2 regions of the Pseudomonas sp. Pse1 genome follow, and region 2 is predicted to be linked to the other one. Evidence: riboswitches for the same ligand, from Rfam matches in the RefSeq annotation. Region 2 holds a riboswitch; the other holds the start of a gene.
What was found. A riboswitch is a leader RNA that binds a small molecule or an ion and turns the genes downstream of it on or off. The one in region 2 is predicted to bind cobalamin.

Region 1 (7,223 bases), on a different contig from region 2:
GCCGAGCAGCAGGCGCACGGCGTGGGGAATTACCAGACCGACAAAACCGATGGAGCCGACAATGGACACCATCACCGCCGTCACCAGCGCCGCGCACCCCACCAGCACCAACTGCACCCGGCGCACCGGTATGCCGAGTGATGCGGCTGAATCGCTGCCAAAGGCAAAAGCGTCCAAGGCACGTCGGTGCAGCAGGCACAACACCAGACCCGCGACTGCCACCGGCACCGCCAGCCACACCGACGGCCAGCGCACCCCGCTGAGGTTGCCCAGCAGCCAGAACATGATGCCCCGTGCCTGTTCGGAGCTGGCCGATTTGGTGATCAGGAACGCGGTGATGGCGTTGAACAACTGCGAGCCGGCAATGCCCGCGAGGATGATTTGCCCAGTGCCACGGCTTGAACCGCTGAGTCGCGCCAGCAAAATCACCAGGGCGAACGCAGCCATGGCGCCGACGAAGGCGCCGGCCGACAAGGTCAGCATGCCGGCGCCGACGCCGAGCAGAGCCACCAACACCGCCCCGGTTGAGGCTCCGGCACTGACGCCCAGCAGATACGGATCAGCCAGGGGATTGCGCAACAACGACTGCAGAATCACCCCGCAGGTGGCCAGGCCGGCACCGCAGGCCGCCGCGACCAGGGCGCGGGTCAGGCGATAATTCCAGACGATGCCTTCGTCGATCGGGTCCAGCGCGTAGCCGGCGGCCCACAGTTTGTTTGCCAGCACCTGGAACACCACGTGAAGCTCAATGGCGGTTTCACCGATGGCCACGCCGGCGATGACAGCTGCCAACAGCAGCGCCATGGCCGACAAGCTTCTAATCAGACTCGCAGTCATTGCGGCAGGTTAAAGCGGTCGATGGCCTCGGCCAGTTGCTGCAGGCCGTCGAAGGTGCGCACGCTGGCCTGCATGGCCATCGCATCAAGCACGATGATGCGGTTGTTTTTCACCGCGTCCATGTTGCGTGTCACCGGGTCGCTGCGCAGAAACGCCAGTTTCTTTTCATGGTCATCGGCGGGGAAGCGGCGGCGGTCCATGCGCGCGATGACCAGGAAAGTCGGATTGGCCTTGGCGATGGTTTCCCAGCCGACCGTCGGCCATTCCTCGTCGGACTCGACCACGTTACGCACGCCCAACGTCGTCAACATGAAGTCGGGAACGCCCTTGTGGCCGGCCACATAAGGATCGATGTCCATGTCGGCGCTGGAGAACCAGACCAGGGCACTGAGCGGCGGGTGCTTTTTCTCGTGGGCCTTGGTAATCGATTGGGCGAGGCTGGCCTTGAGCTCGTCCGTCAGTTGGGCGCCGCGCTCGCGCACATCGAAAATCTCGGCGAGCTGCTCAATGCCCTTGTAGATGCTCTCGATGCGGAACGGCGCCAGGCGCGTACCGTCAGCGCCCACCAGGTTGTCCTTGGCTTCACAGTCTGAAGGCAGCAGGTAGGTGGGGATTTTCAGCTCATGAAATTGCTCGCGAGTGCCGACCACGCCTTGCGGACCGACCATCCATTCCAGCTCAACCGTCACCAGTTGCGGGCGCTTGCCGATCACCGCTTCGAAACTGGGATCGTTGTCCGCCAAGCGCTCGATCTTGTCGTTCTGCGCCTTGTACACCGGCAACACGTTGTTGAACCACAGCGACGTGCCGAGCACTTTGTCGCTCAGGCCCAGGGCGTAGAGCATTTCGGTACCGGCCTGGCCAATGGTCACGGTGCCGCTGGGCGCATGCTGGAAGGTCAGGCTGCTGCCGCAGTTTTCGAGGGTCAGTGGGTACTGGGTCGGGGTGGCCTGGGCCAGGGCGCAAAGAGCCATACCGGCAACGAGGGTCGAAAGGCGGGGCAACAGCATGGGGCAATCTCCATTTGAACCGTACAGGCAACAGCAGGGATACGGTTTGGAAACACACCCTCGAACACTGCGTTGAACACAGGGCAAGACCGCGCGACAAGGAAACTGGCGGGCAGCAGGGATGTCCTTCCCGGACACCCCGCCGGTTAGTGATTTTGCTTGGCCGGCAGGTCTCCTGACTCATGCGTCGTTGCCGCACCCCAGCCTTCCCGGAAATGATCCAGTGGCAGTTGTGGAGTGGGCTCGGCATCTACAGTTGCGGGGGCAGTTCCGATTGACACCGGGTGTGGTGTTTCGGATTCCCTATTAATCCCCTGGGGGACCGGCGGCGCTATGGTAGTCGATCACGGCACCGGGAGGAAATGCGCGGGCTGCCAACTAGGGCAGGCGCGGCGGATGGAAGTTGCTGTCGATGAGCGACTGGACGATTTCGATCGAGCCATTGATGGCGAACTGAGCGCCCATGCACACCAGCAAAAAGCCCATCAGTCGGGAGATTGCGTCGATCCCGGACTCGCCGGTTATGCGCATGATCAGCCCCGAGCTGCGCAGGCAGATCCACAGGATCAGCGCGGTGAACAGGAAGATTAGCGCAGGGGCGGCCATTATCACCCAGGCCGGGAACATCGTGCTGTGCTTGATCGTTGCCGCAGAACTGATGATCAAGGCAATGGTGCCGGGGCCGGCGGTGCTGGGCATAGCCAGCGGGATCAAGGCGAAGCTCTCCTTTTCCTTGACGTCATGGTCGGTCGTCGGTGGTGCGGGCGGTGGAAACAGCATCTTCATGCCCATGACGATCAGGATTCCACCCCCGGCTATGCGCAAACCGGGGATGGAGATGTTGAAGGCATCCATGATCAGTTCGCCGGTGTAGTAGGTTAGCGTCATGATCAGGAAGACATAGAAGGCCGTCAGCCGCGCCTGTTTATTCTTTTGCCGTTGGTTGAGTCCTTTACTCAGGGCGAGGAACAGCGCCACGGTGGTGGGCGGGTTGAGCAACGGCAACAACGCCAGCAATCCCAGGGCAATCGCGTTGAATAAATCACTCATGGGCGATTATGGGTTGGTCGAGGTTTTGATTTTCAGGATCTCGGTGTAGATCGCCTCGACCGTCTGCCCCACCTGCAGCTTCTTCATGCGCTCTTGAAGCTGCGGGTCCTCGACCTTGACCACCCTGACCTTGCCTTCTGGAGGCATCAGGGTCACTTCATGGGTCTTCAAATCGATCTGGGTAATCTTCGAGGTGACCTTGACCTGGCGTACCGCCTCGCCGCCGGGATTGGGGTTGTCTTTGGTGGCGCGAATGGTCATGGCTTCATCGCTGACTTTGGGTGCACCCCCCACCTGGGTGTCGAGTACATAGGCCACCGAGCGCAGCACCTGGATGTCGACGTTATCTCCGACTTTCAGGTTGGGCAGGGCTTTGGCTTGATCGGTCAGTTGCAGGGGAATCGGCTGCTTGTTGAGGCCTTCGATGGTGACCTGATAATTCGCCGCATCGACTGCCAGCACTTTCGTCACGAAGTGGCCTTCCATCGCGGTACTGCCCAACGGAATATCAGCCGCCTGGGCACTGATGCCGGCAGTCGACAGGAGAGTGGCAAACGCGACACGCAAGGCGAAGGATTTGACGGATTTCATGAGCTTGGTTTCCCTGTGATAGCTGACGGACACGCCCAAGAATAGTCGGTGTTCGGCAACTTGCCTGGTGACCTTATCGATTGAATTGCCGAGCATTTCGCCCTGCATGGGACTGTCTGCTATCTGCGATTTCACTGAGTTAAGTCAGCGAGCGATAGCCGGGCAGGCGATTAAACTTGAACTATTCTGATTTCGAACGGGCGCGCGCGGAGCAGCGACCGCAGTCGACCATCACAGCACTCACGTGGTGCGTACGCGCTGTTTTTGTTTTTCGGGAGGGGGGCGTCGTGCTCGACTACATTGCGCTGGGCATTCTTTTTTTTGCGGCAATCGTGTTGTTCTACGGGATTATCGTGCTGCACGACATACCCTACGAAATTGCCGTACACCGCAAACATCCGCATCAGGACGCCATTCATGCAGCAGGTTGGGTGAGTCTGTTCACCCTGCATGCGTTGTGGCCGTTCCTGTGGATCTGGGCGATGTTGTACCGGGAGGATCGCGGCTGGGGATTTCGCACGGATCCCGAGCAGTTGAAACTCGATGCGGAGCTGGTCAAGGAGCTGGCTGAACTGCGCCAACGCGTGCAGCGCCTGGAAGGGAAGACGCAGTCCGATGACTCTTCTATAGAAGGACGGCAATAAACCATGGACTTATTACTGATCCTTACCTACACCGCCATCTGCGTGGCAATCTTCAAGATTTTCCGTATTCCCCTGAACAAGTGGACGGTGCCGACCGCCGTGTTGGGCGGCGTGGTGTTGATTGGCGCGCTGATCTTCCTGATGAACTACAACCACCCGTATTCGGAGGTGGCGCGTTCGTACTTCGTCTCGGTGCCGATTATCCCGACCGTGACGGGCAAGGTGATCGAGGTGCCGGTCAAGGGCAACGAGCCGCTGAAAACCGGGGATGTGCTGTTTCGCATCGACCCCGAGCCGTTCCAGAACCGCCTCAAGTCGCTGAAAGCCCAGCAAATCTCCGCACGGGCTGATTTGTTCCGAATCAACGAACTGATCAAGCGCAACTTCGGTACGCGGCGCGAGCTGGATGCGGCCCAAGCCCTGGTGGACGACCTGCAGGGGCAGATCGACAACGCCCAGTTCGATTTGGACAACACCACCGTACGGGCACCGAGCAAGGGCTTCGTGACCCATGTTTCGCTGCGTGCGGGGATGATGGCGACCAAGTTTCCGCTGCGTCCGTCGATGGTCTTCATCCCGGAAGAGGGCCAATACTTTGCTGCCTGGATGCGCCAGAACAGCTTGCTGCGCCTGGTGCCGGGCGATGAGGCGGAGGTCGCCTTCGACGGCATTCCCGGACGAGTGTTTACCGGTAAGGTGAAGAATGTCATCAGTGTGATAGGCGAGGGGCAGATCCAGCCATCCGGCACCTTGCTCAGCTACACCGGATCGCCACCACCGGGTCGGGTGCCGGTGATCATCGAGATCACTGACCCGGATTATCCGGAGTACGCCAAGTTGTTACCCGGTGGCTCATATGGTCAGGCGGCGCTGTACAGCCAGCACTTCCACCATGTGGCGATCATGCGCAAGATACTGCTGCGCATGGCCGCCTGGATGAACTACATCTTCCCGTTCCATTGACAGATGAGGGGGGGAGACCGGCACTGGTCGGCTCCCCCTCGGTCATTCTCGCGATTCTTCACAAGTCCCTGAACAACGCTGACGGGCGCTACACATCTTCCACACTTAGGGGCCAGACCCATGAACCTTGCGGACTCGCCGTCGCCAAGTCCCGAGCCGGGGCGCATCGTGCGCAAGACCGGCGTCAACACCGGCTGGAACCGCTGGCTGCCCGGATTTCGCACCTTGCGCGAGTACCAGATCGCCTGGTTGCGCCACGACATCCTCGCCGGTCTGGTGCTGACCACCATGCTGGTGCCCGTGGGTATCGCCTATGCGGTGGCATCCGGGTTGCCTGGCATCTATGGCCTGTATGCGACCATCGTGCCGCTGATTGCCTATGCCCTGTTCGGTCCCAGCCGGATTCTGGTGCTGGGCCCGGACTCGTCGCTGGCGGCGGTGATCCTCGCCGTCATCCTGCCGCTGTCCGGTGGTGATCCGCAGCGCGCCGTGGCCCTGGCAGCGGCGATGGCGATTGTCTCAGGCGTGGTGTGCATCCTCGCCGGCATTGCGCGTCTGGGTTTTATCACCGAGTTGCTGTCCAAGCCGATTCGCTATGGCTACATGAACGGGATTGCCCTGACCGTATTGATCAGCCAGTTGCCGAAGATGTTCGGTTTCTCCATCGAGTCCGAAGGCCCACTGACCAACCTCTGGTCCATTGCCACGTCAATAGTCGACGGCAAGAGCAACTGGATCACCTTTGCGGTCGGCGCCACGACCCTGGCGGTGATCCTGCTGCTCAAGGGCAACAAACGCATCCCCGGCATCCTCATCGCCGTGGTCGGGGCGACGGTCGCTGTCGGCGTGCTGGATCTGGGGGCGAGTGCCGGGGTCTCGGTGCTCGGCGCGTTGCCCCAGGGCTTGCCGGCATTCGCCATTCCCTGGATTACTCGCGAAGACCTGGTCCCGGTGTTGATTGGTGGCTGCGCGGTGGCGCTGGTTTCATTCGCCGACACCAGCGTGCTGTCAAGAGTCTACGCGGCGCGCACCCGCAGCTACGTCGACCCCAACCAGGAAATGGCCGGTCTGGGCTTTGCCAACCTGGCGGCCGGGTTCTTCCAGGGCTTTCCCATCAGCAGCAGTTCGTCGCGGACCCCGGTGGCCGAAGCCGCAGGCTCGAAAACCCAGTTGACCGGGATCGTTGGTGCTTTGACGGTGGCCTTGCTGCTGATGGTGGCACCGAACCTGTTGCAGCACCTGCCCAATGCCGCACTGGCGGCGGTGGTGATTGCCTCGGCGATCGGCCTGATCGAAGTCGCCGACCTGCGGCGTATCTATCGCATCCAGCGCTGGGAGTTCTGGCTGTCGATTGTCTGCACCATCGGCGTTGCGGTGTTCGGTGCGATTGAAGGGATCGCCCTGGCCATCGTGCTCGCCGTGATTGAGTTTCTCTGGGATGGCTGGCGTCCCTATTCCGCGGTGCTGGGGCAGCCCGACGGGGTCAAGGGCTACCACGATATCCAACGTTATCCACAGGCCAGTTTGATCCCCGGGCTGGTGCTGTTCCGTTGGGATGCGCCGCTGTTTTTCGCCAACGCGGAACTGTTCAACGACCGTGTGCTGGACGCCGTGGCCGCCTCGCCGACGCCGGTACGCTGGCTGGTGGTGGCCGCCGAACCGGTGACCAGCGTCGACGTGACCTCAGCCGATGTGCTGGCGGAACTGGACGAAACCCTGCATGCAGCGGGCATCAAGTTGTGCGTGGCCGAGATGAAAGACCCGGTCAAGGACAAGCTCAAGCGCTTCGGCCTGTTCGCCCGTCTGGGCGAAGCGGCGTTCTTTCCCACAATTGACGATGCGGTCAGCAACTATCTGGCGCTGTATCCCGGCGACCGCCAGCACTGAAATCATTGGCCGGCCTTGCCCCTGATCAATTGGCGCAAAGCGAAGCGATTGGGGTGGCAGGCCTCAGCCACACCGCGCGGCAGCGGCAACGGTTCGTTGTCCAGCCAGGCGGCCAGCAATTCGCCGGACAGCGGCGCGGTGATCAAGCCGCGCGAGCCGTGGCCGCTGTTGGCGTAGAGGCCTTCTAGCCACGGGCAGGCGATGTCCGGAACCTGCCGCGCATCTCGGGCCAGGGCTGCAT
Region 2 (7,223 bases):
GACAGGCCAACACCCTTGCCCGGCAGCCATTCTAGGTTGCCGTGTTTGCCGACATGGATCAGCGCATGGGCGCCGTAGACCTTGCGCAGCCAGAAGTAGAACGCCAGGTAGGCGTGGGGCGGCACCAGGTCCGGGTCGTGGTAGACCGCGCTCGGATCGACCTGATAACCGCGCGCCGGCTGGATGCCGACAAAGGTCAGGCCGAAGCGCAGGCCGGCGATCATCAGCCGCCCGTCGCGGTACATCGGGTCCGCGCTCGGCTCGCCCCAGCGTTGCAGCACCGCGCTGCGGTTAGCTTCCGGCAAGGCCTCGAACATCGCCCGGTAATCCTCCAGCGCCAGGCTTTGCTGGCAGGGGCGCAGGTCGATGCTGTCGAGATCGTTACTGACCCCGCCGAGCAGTTGCTGGATCAACGCGGTGCCGCTGACGGGCAGTTCGACCGGCAGCGGATAGCCTTGCTCCTGCAGCGCTCGCAGAATATTCAAGGCCGCTGCCGGGGTGTCCAGGCCGACACCGTTGCCAATGCGTCCATCGCGAGTCGGATAGTTGGCAAGAATCAGCGCCACCCGTTTCTCGCCGTTCGGCACGCGCGCCAACTCGGCCCAGCGCCGGGCCAGTTCGGCGACGAAATCCATGCGTTCGGGGTGCGCCCGGTAACAGACCACATCGCACTGGCTGCGCTCGCTGCGCCAGGCCAGGTCCTTGAAGCTGATGGGCCGACTGATGATCCGCCCATCCAGTTCCGGCAAGGCGATGTGCATCGCCAGGTCACGCGGGCCGAGCCCCTGTTCGCTGGCACTCCAGCCCGGCTCGTTGTCTTGGGCACAGATCGCCTGGATCACCGGGATATCGCGGCGGAACGGCCGCAGGTGCGGCGCCTCGGGGCTGGACTGGGCAAAGCCGGTGGTGTTGAGAATCAGCGCGGCCTGCACCTCGTCCAGCCAGTCTTCGACGACCGTCAGGCAGCCGGGCTCCTTGAGGCTGGCGACGGCGATTGGCAAGGGATTGAGTCCGGCCACCTGCAAGCGCTGGCAGAACACATCGACGAACGCGGTGTTGGCCGCCTGCAAGTGCGAGCGGTAGAACAGCAGCGCCGCCACTGGCTGACCGGGCCGCCAGTCGGCTTGCCAATCGGTCAGGTTAGGATGGGCGTGATGCGGATGATAGATCGCCGTGCGTGGCAGCACTTGCGGCTCGCCCCAGGCATAGTCGCGGCCAAGCCAGCGACTGGCCAGGCAGCGATACAGCTCCAGAGCATTGTGCTTGCCGCCCTGACGCAGGAAGTGCCAGAGCCGCTCGCGGTCTTCCGCCGGCACGGTGCTCAAGTCGCTGAGCTCCGGGTCGGGACGGTCGTCGCCCGGCACCAGAATCAGTTGCACACCGCGCTGCGCCAGTTCGATCAGGCGCTCGACGCCGTAGCGCCAATAGGCGATCCCGCCATGCAGCGAGATCAGGATCACCTTGGCGTGGCGCAGCACCTGATCGACATACAGGTCGACCGAGGCGTGATTCTGCACCTGCATCGGGTTGGCCAGGCGTAGGCTCGGGTAGTCCCCGGGCAGTTGCTGCGCCGCCTCGGCCAGCAGCGCCAGGCTGGAGTCACCGCTGCACAGGATCACCAGCTCGGCGGGGGTTTGCCCGAGATCGGCAATGTTGTCCTCGGAGACGAATCCGCCGGGCTGGGTCCTGAGCAGGTGCATGGATCAGACGCTGAGGGCGGCGCGCAGTTGCGCTTCGAGCAAGGCCGCGTCCAGTTCCTGGCCGATCAGCACCAGGCGCGTGATGCGCGCTTCTTCGGCGCCCCACTGACGGTCGAAGTGCTTGTCGAAACGAGTGCCCACGCCCTGGATCAGCAGGCGCATCGGTTTGTTCGGGATCGCCGCGAAACCCTTGACCCGCAGGATGCCGTGCTGCACCACCAGTTGGGTCAGGGCATCGAGCAGCAGGCTTTCATCGGCTTGCGGCAGTTCGATGGAGATCGAATCGAAGGCGTCGTGATCGTGGTCTTCATGATCGTCGCCGTCATGGTGGTGATCGTGGTGGCTGTGGCGGCTGTCGATGTGTTCTTCGGAGCCGGCACCCAGGCCGATCAGCACGTCCAGCGGCACGCGACCGCTGCTGGCCTCGATGATTTTCACCGCCGGCGGCAGTTCCTCGGCGACTTCCAGGCGCACTCGGGCCAGGTCTTCGGGGTTGATCAGGTCGGTCTTGTTGAGGATCACCAAGTCGGCGCTGGCCAGTTGGTCAGCGAACAGTTCGTGCAGCGGCGACTCGTGGTCAAGGTTCGGGTCGAGCTTGCGCTGGGCGTCAACCTGGTCAGGGAAGGCGGCGAAGGTGCCGGCGGCGACGGCCGGGCTGTCGACCACGGTAATAACCGCGTCAACCGTGCAGGCGCTGCGGATTTCCGGCCACTGGAAAGCCTGGACCAGCGGCTTGGGCAGGGCCAGGCCAGAGGTTTCGATGAGGATGTGGTCGAGGTCGCCACGGCGCGCCACCAGCTCGCGCATCACCGGGAAGAATTCTTCCTGGACGGTGCAGCACAGGCAACCGTTGGCCAACTCGTAGACCCGGCCGCTGGCTTCTTCTTCGGTGCAGCCGATGGAGCACTGCTTGAGGATTTCGCCGTCGATGCCCAGCTCGCCAAATTCGTTGACGATCACCGCGATGCGCCGGCCCTGGGCGTTGTCGAGCATGTGCCGCAGCAAGGTGGTTTTGCCCGAGCCAAGGAAGCCGGTAACGATGGTGACGGGGAGTTTGGCCAGTGTTTTCATCGGATGCCCTTTGGCAAGGTGGCGGGCATACGGGACGAGAACCAGCGACGCAGACGCGCGCGGGAGCAGTTCGCCACCGGATCACCCCGCCCGGTTGTAGTGAGAATCTGGATCGAGGCAGGTCTCCTGGCTGACGGTGGGCCGGTCTTTCGACTGGCGATTACTGCGCCTTCCCGCCGCTCGGAAGAGCGTGCAGTGGCCTGGCAGCAACGACACCGTTCACAGTTGCGGGGGCAGCCGCGGCATCGACCGCGTTCCCTTCTTAGCTTCGGCGCAGGGGCCGAAGAACCTCGAAGGTGCAAGGCTACGCATCGTACTGGGCTCGGTCAATGGTTCTGGTGACCGCAAATCCATTGTGGGAGCGAGCCTGCTCGCGAAGGGGTCAACTCGGTATCAAGATTGACGCCAGCACCCGCCCATGCTCTCCTACACACCTTGTTACGGGTGCCCTTCACAGGGTGAAACGGGAAACCGGTGAATCATGAGCTTTACTTCAAGCCCATGTCAGTCCGGTGCTGCCCCCGCAACGGTAAGCGAGTGAAGAATCACAGCCACTGTGCCTGATGTACAGCATGGGAAGGCGATTCTTGAAGGTTTGGCCAACGCCAGCCCCTCGTGAGCCCGGAGACCGGCCCGCAATACTTGAATAACAAACCCGCGGTGGGCGGGCGCTGTTTCAGTTTCCGCGGCCTGCTCGCGGAGGCTTGCATGCGCACGGATCACCCCTGACTGACCAGAGGTAAGCGCCATGTCGACCATCAGCAGCACTCGCCACGCCACCGCCGCCGGCACCACCACACTGGGCCAACGCCTGGTCGCCGCCCTCAGCGCCTCGATCCTCGGTGCGTGCCTGGTGTACTTCGCCGGCTTCTCGCACATCGAAGCCGTGCACAACGCCGCTCACGACACCCGGCACAGCGCCGCTTTCCCGTGCCACTGAGACCTGCCCAGATGATCAAGCGTATTGCTCAAACCGCAGGTTTCAGCGGGCTGTTGGCCGCCCTTCTGCTGACCCTGCTGCAAAGCTTCTGGGTCTCGCCGCTGATTTTGCAGGCCGAGACCTACGAGAAATCCGAGCCCGCCGTCGAGCAAGTGCATGAACATGCCGACTCGGCGATGGCTGCCCACAGCCACGACGCCGAGGCCTGGGAGCCGGAAGACGGCTGGCAGCGCGTGCTGTCGACCACCGGCGGCAACCTGGTGGTGGCGGTCGGTTTCGCGCTGATGCTCGCCGGACTCTACACCCTGCGCACCCCGACCCGCACGTCCCAGGGCCTGCTCTGGGGCCTGGCCGGTTACGCCACCTTCGTCCTCGCGCCGACCCTCGGCCTGCCGCCGGAGTTGCCGGGCACCGCCGCCGCGGATCTGGCGCAGCGGCAGATGTGGTGGATCGGTACTGCCGCGTCTACTGCTGCCGGTATCGCCCTGATCGCCTTCGGCAAGAACTGGCTGCTGAAGGCACTCGGCGTGGCCATCTTAGCGGTGCCGCACATCGTCGGCGCGCCGCAACCGGAAGTGCATTCGATGCTCGCCCCCGAGGCCCTCGAAGCGCAGTTCAAGATCGCTTCGCAGCTGACCAACGTGGCGTTCTGGCTGGCCCTTGGGCTGATCAGTGCCTGGTTGTTCCGGCGCAAAAGCGCAGGCCACTATCAGGCATGAGTGAAACGCGCGCAGCGCCGACCCTGGTGGTCGGCCTGGGCTGCCAACGCGGCTGCCCGGCCAGCACGCTGCGCGCGTTACTCGACCAGGCCTTGCAGGCACAGCGGATCGATCTGCAATCGATCACGGCGCTGGCGAGCATCGACCTGAAACGTGATGAACCCGGGCTTATCGAACTGGCTGAGCAACTGGGCTTGCCCCTGACCGTGTTCAGCAGCGAGCAATTGTCCGCTTACGAAGCACGGCTTAGCCACCAGTCCCAGATCGCTTTCGAGCGCACGGGTTGTTACGGCGTCGCCGAAAGCGCTGCCCTCGCCCTTGCCGAAGCACTGGCCCAGGCGCCAGCGACCTTGCTGATTTCCCGACAGAAGTATGCGCAAGCGACCTTTGCGTTGGCGTGTGCCGGATAATGGGCAATACCCCGCACACCTGTAGGAGCGAGCGAGTTCCTGCGTTAGCCCCCTTCAATTCTTGCGATAATTCCCTTTTCATCATGAGCATCGCTCATCTGCCCCTTCCCTAGAACCCTCAGGAGCCGGCCATGACCGTCTACTTCATCGGCGCCGGCCCCGGCGATCCGGAACTGATCACCGTCAAGGGCCAGCGGCTGATCCGCAGTTGCCCGGTGATCATCTACGCCGGCTCGCTGGTGCCGGCTGCCGCGCTTGAAGGCCACCAGGCCGAACACGTGATCAACAGCGCCGAACTGCACCTGGAACAGATCATCGAGCTGATCCGCGTGGCTCACGTCCAGGGCCAGGATGTGGCCCGCGTGCATTCCGGCGACCCGAGCCTGTACGGCGCCATCGGCGAGCAGATCCGCCACTTGCGGGCGCTGGGCATCCCCTTCGAAATCATCCCCGGCGTCACCGCCACCGCCGCCTGCGCGGCGTTGCTGGAGGCTGAACTGACCCTGCCGGACATCGCCCAGAGCGTGATCCTCACCCGCTACGCCGACAAGACCAGCATGCCCGCCGGCGAGTCGTTCAGCAGCCTGGCCGCCCACGGCACCACCATGGCCATTCATCTGGGGGTCAATCACCTGGAGAAAATCGTCGCCGAACTGCTGCCCCATTACGGCGCGGATTGCCCGATCGCCGTGGTACACCGGGCCAGTTGGCCGGATCAGGACTGGGTGCTGGGAACCCTCGCCGATATCGCCGAGAAAGTGCAGGCCAAGGGGTTCCGGCGTACGGCACTGATTCTGGTGGGCCGGGTGTTGGCCAGTGACAGTTTCAGCGAGTCATCGCTGTATCGGGCGGGGCATGCGCATTTGTATAGGCCGTAATGTTTCTGCTCTACCACGGCCATTGTCGGAGCTGGCTTGCCAGCGAAAATCGTCAACGATGACGCGTAAAGCCAGATGCTCCTACAGGGCATAAAAAAACGGCGCTCACGGACGCCGTTTTTTTAGTCGCAGCGAACGCCTTAGTAGTAGGCGTTTTCTTTCTGCGTGTGATCGGTCACGTCGCGCACGCCCTTGAGCTCCGGAATGCGCTCGAGCAGGGTGCGCTCGATGCCTTCCTTCAGGGTTACGTCCGCCTGGCCGCAGCCCTGGCAGCCGCCGCCGAACTGCAACACGGCGATGCCGTCTTCAACCACATCGATCAGGCTGACCTGGCCGCCGTGGCTGGCCAGCCCCGGGTTAATTTCGGTTTGCAGGTAGTAGTTGATGCGCTCGTTGACCGGGCTGTCGGCGTTGACCATCGGCACTTTGGCGTTCGGCGCCTTGATGGTCAACTGGCCGCCCATGCGGTCGGTGGCGTAGTCGACGACTGCATCGTCCAGGAAAGCTTCGCTGAAGTGATCGATGTAGGCGGTGAAGCTTTTCAGCCCCAGCGCGGTGTCTTCCGGCTTTTCCTCGCCCGGCTTGCAGTAGGCAATGCAGGTCTCGGCGTACTGGGTGCCAGGCTGGGTGATGAAAACGCGGATGCCGATGCCCGGGGTGTTCTGCTTGGACAGCAGATCAGCCAGGTAATCGTGGGCGGCGTCGGTGATGGTAATAGCAGTCATGGAATTTCCTCGCAGGCTTGGGCGCAGTTTACGCCAAACGTGGCGCCGGACAAAGTCCCAGTATTTTTGTCGGGTTAAAGCGCGGACCTTAATCCGCGCTCAATCACAGGTTCTCGTAGCGATTCATGTCCAGCACGCCCTCTTCCACCGGGTCGGTTTCGTGGATATAGCGGCTCAAATCGTGGAAATACACCCAGAACAGCGGATGGCTGCGACGAATGCCCCAACGCTCGACAATGCGCTCGAAACGGTTGGCGTCCTTGGCGTTTTCCATGTCCTCGACGAATTCCGGCACATCGGCCACCGGAATATTGAACATGAAATTCGGGTAGCTGCTGAGCACGCCGGGATACAGCGTCAGGGTGTCGAGCCCCGGCTGATAGCGCAGCGATTCGCCGAGCATGAACGCCACGTTACTGTGGGCGCGGTTGCGCAGCAGGCTGTAGATCTCGCGCTTGCCGCCAGGGATTTCGATGCGCAGCATGGTCGCTTCCGGCAATTGGTCAATCACCTTCAAGCCTGCCGCCGGGCGCGACACCAGACGACTCAGGACCTGCTCGGCGCCCTGCAGGGCCGGGTCGATATTGGCCCGCGAGCAATAGGCGCCGTCGCAGCGGTTGATCGGATCCGGCCGGGCATTCAGGTCGCCGTAGCGTGCCAGCAACTGGTGGGTGAAGTCGCGCATCGGGTCCTTGGCATCCAGGCTCAGCGCGGTCGGGGTGTCATCGTCGATGTTTTCATAGTCCATCCACATCTTCAGCTTGCCGCTGTTCTGGTACC

Region 1: linked by a shared signal. The riboswitch ahead of NR126_RS09970 (ABC transporter substrate-binding protein) and the one ahead of cobW (cobalamin biosynthesis protein CobW) in region 2 are both predicted to bind cobalamin.

What each region holds. Positions count from the first base shown of each region.
Region 1 is NZ_JALJRO010000005.1:164,517-171,739, forward strand. Features, by position in the region: gene NR126_RS09965 (iron ABC transporter permease) at 1-837, opposite strand, end outside; gene NR126_RS09970 (ABC transporter substrate-binding protein) at 834-1,847, opposite strand; cobalamin riboswitch at 1,995-2,189, opposite strand; gene NR126_RS09975 (MarC family NAAT transporter) at 2,226-2,897, opposite strand; gene NR126_RS09980 (hypothetical protein) at 2,904-3,488, opposite strand; gene NR126_RS09985 (DUF3302 domain-containing protein) at 3,776-4,132, shown strand; gene NR126_RS09990 (HlyD family secretion protein) at 4,136-5,095, shown strand; gene NR126_RS09995 (SulP family inorganic anion transporter) at 5,216-6,982, shown strand; gene mnmC (bifunctional tRNA (5-methylaminomethyl-2-thiouridine)(34)-methyltransferase MnmD/FAD-dependent 5-carboxymethylaminomethyl-2-thiouridine(34) oxidoreductase MnmC) at 6,985-7,223, opposite strand, start outside.
Region 2 is NZ_JALJRO010000023.1:40,462-47,684, forward strand. Features, by position in the region: gene cobN (cobaltochelatase subunit CobN) at 1-1,700, opposite strand, end outside; gene cobW (cobalamin biosynthesis protein CobW) at 1,704-2,771, opposite strand; cobalamin riboswitch at 2,870-3,079, opposite strand; cobalamin riboswitch at 3,197-3,423, shown strand; gene NR126_RS24920 (CbtB-domain containing protein) at 3,520-3,711, shown strand; gene NR126_RS24925 (CbtA family protein) at 3,723-4,430, shown strand; gene NR126_RS24930 (cobalamin biosynthesis protein) at 4,427-4,840, shown strand; gene cobM (precorrin-4 C(11)-methyltransferase) at 4,972-5,718, shown strand; gene nfuA (Fe-S biogenesis protein NfuA) at 5,859-6,443, opposite strand; gene NR126_RS24945 (fatty acid cis/trans isomerase) at 6,547-7,223, opposite strand, start outside.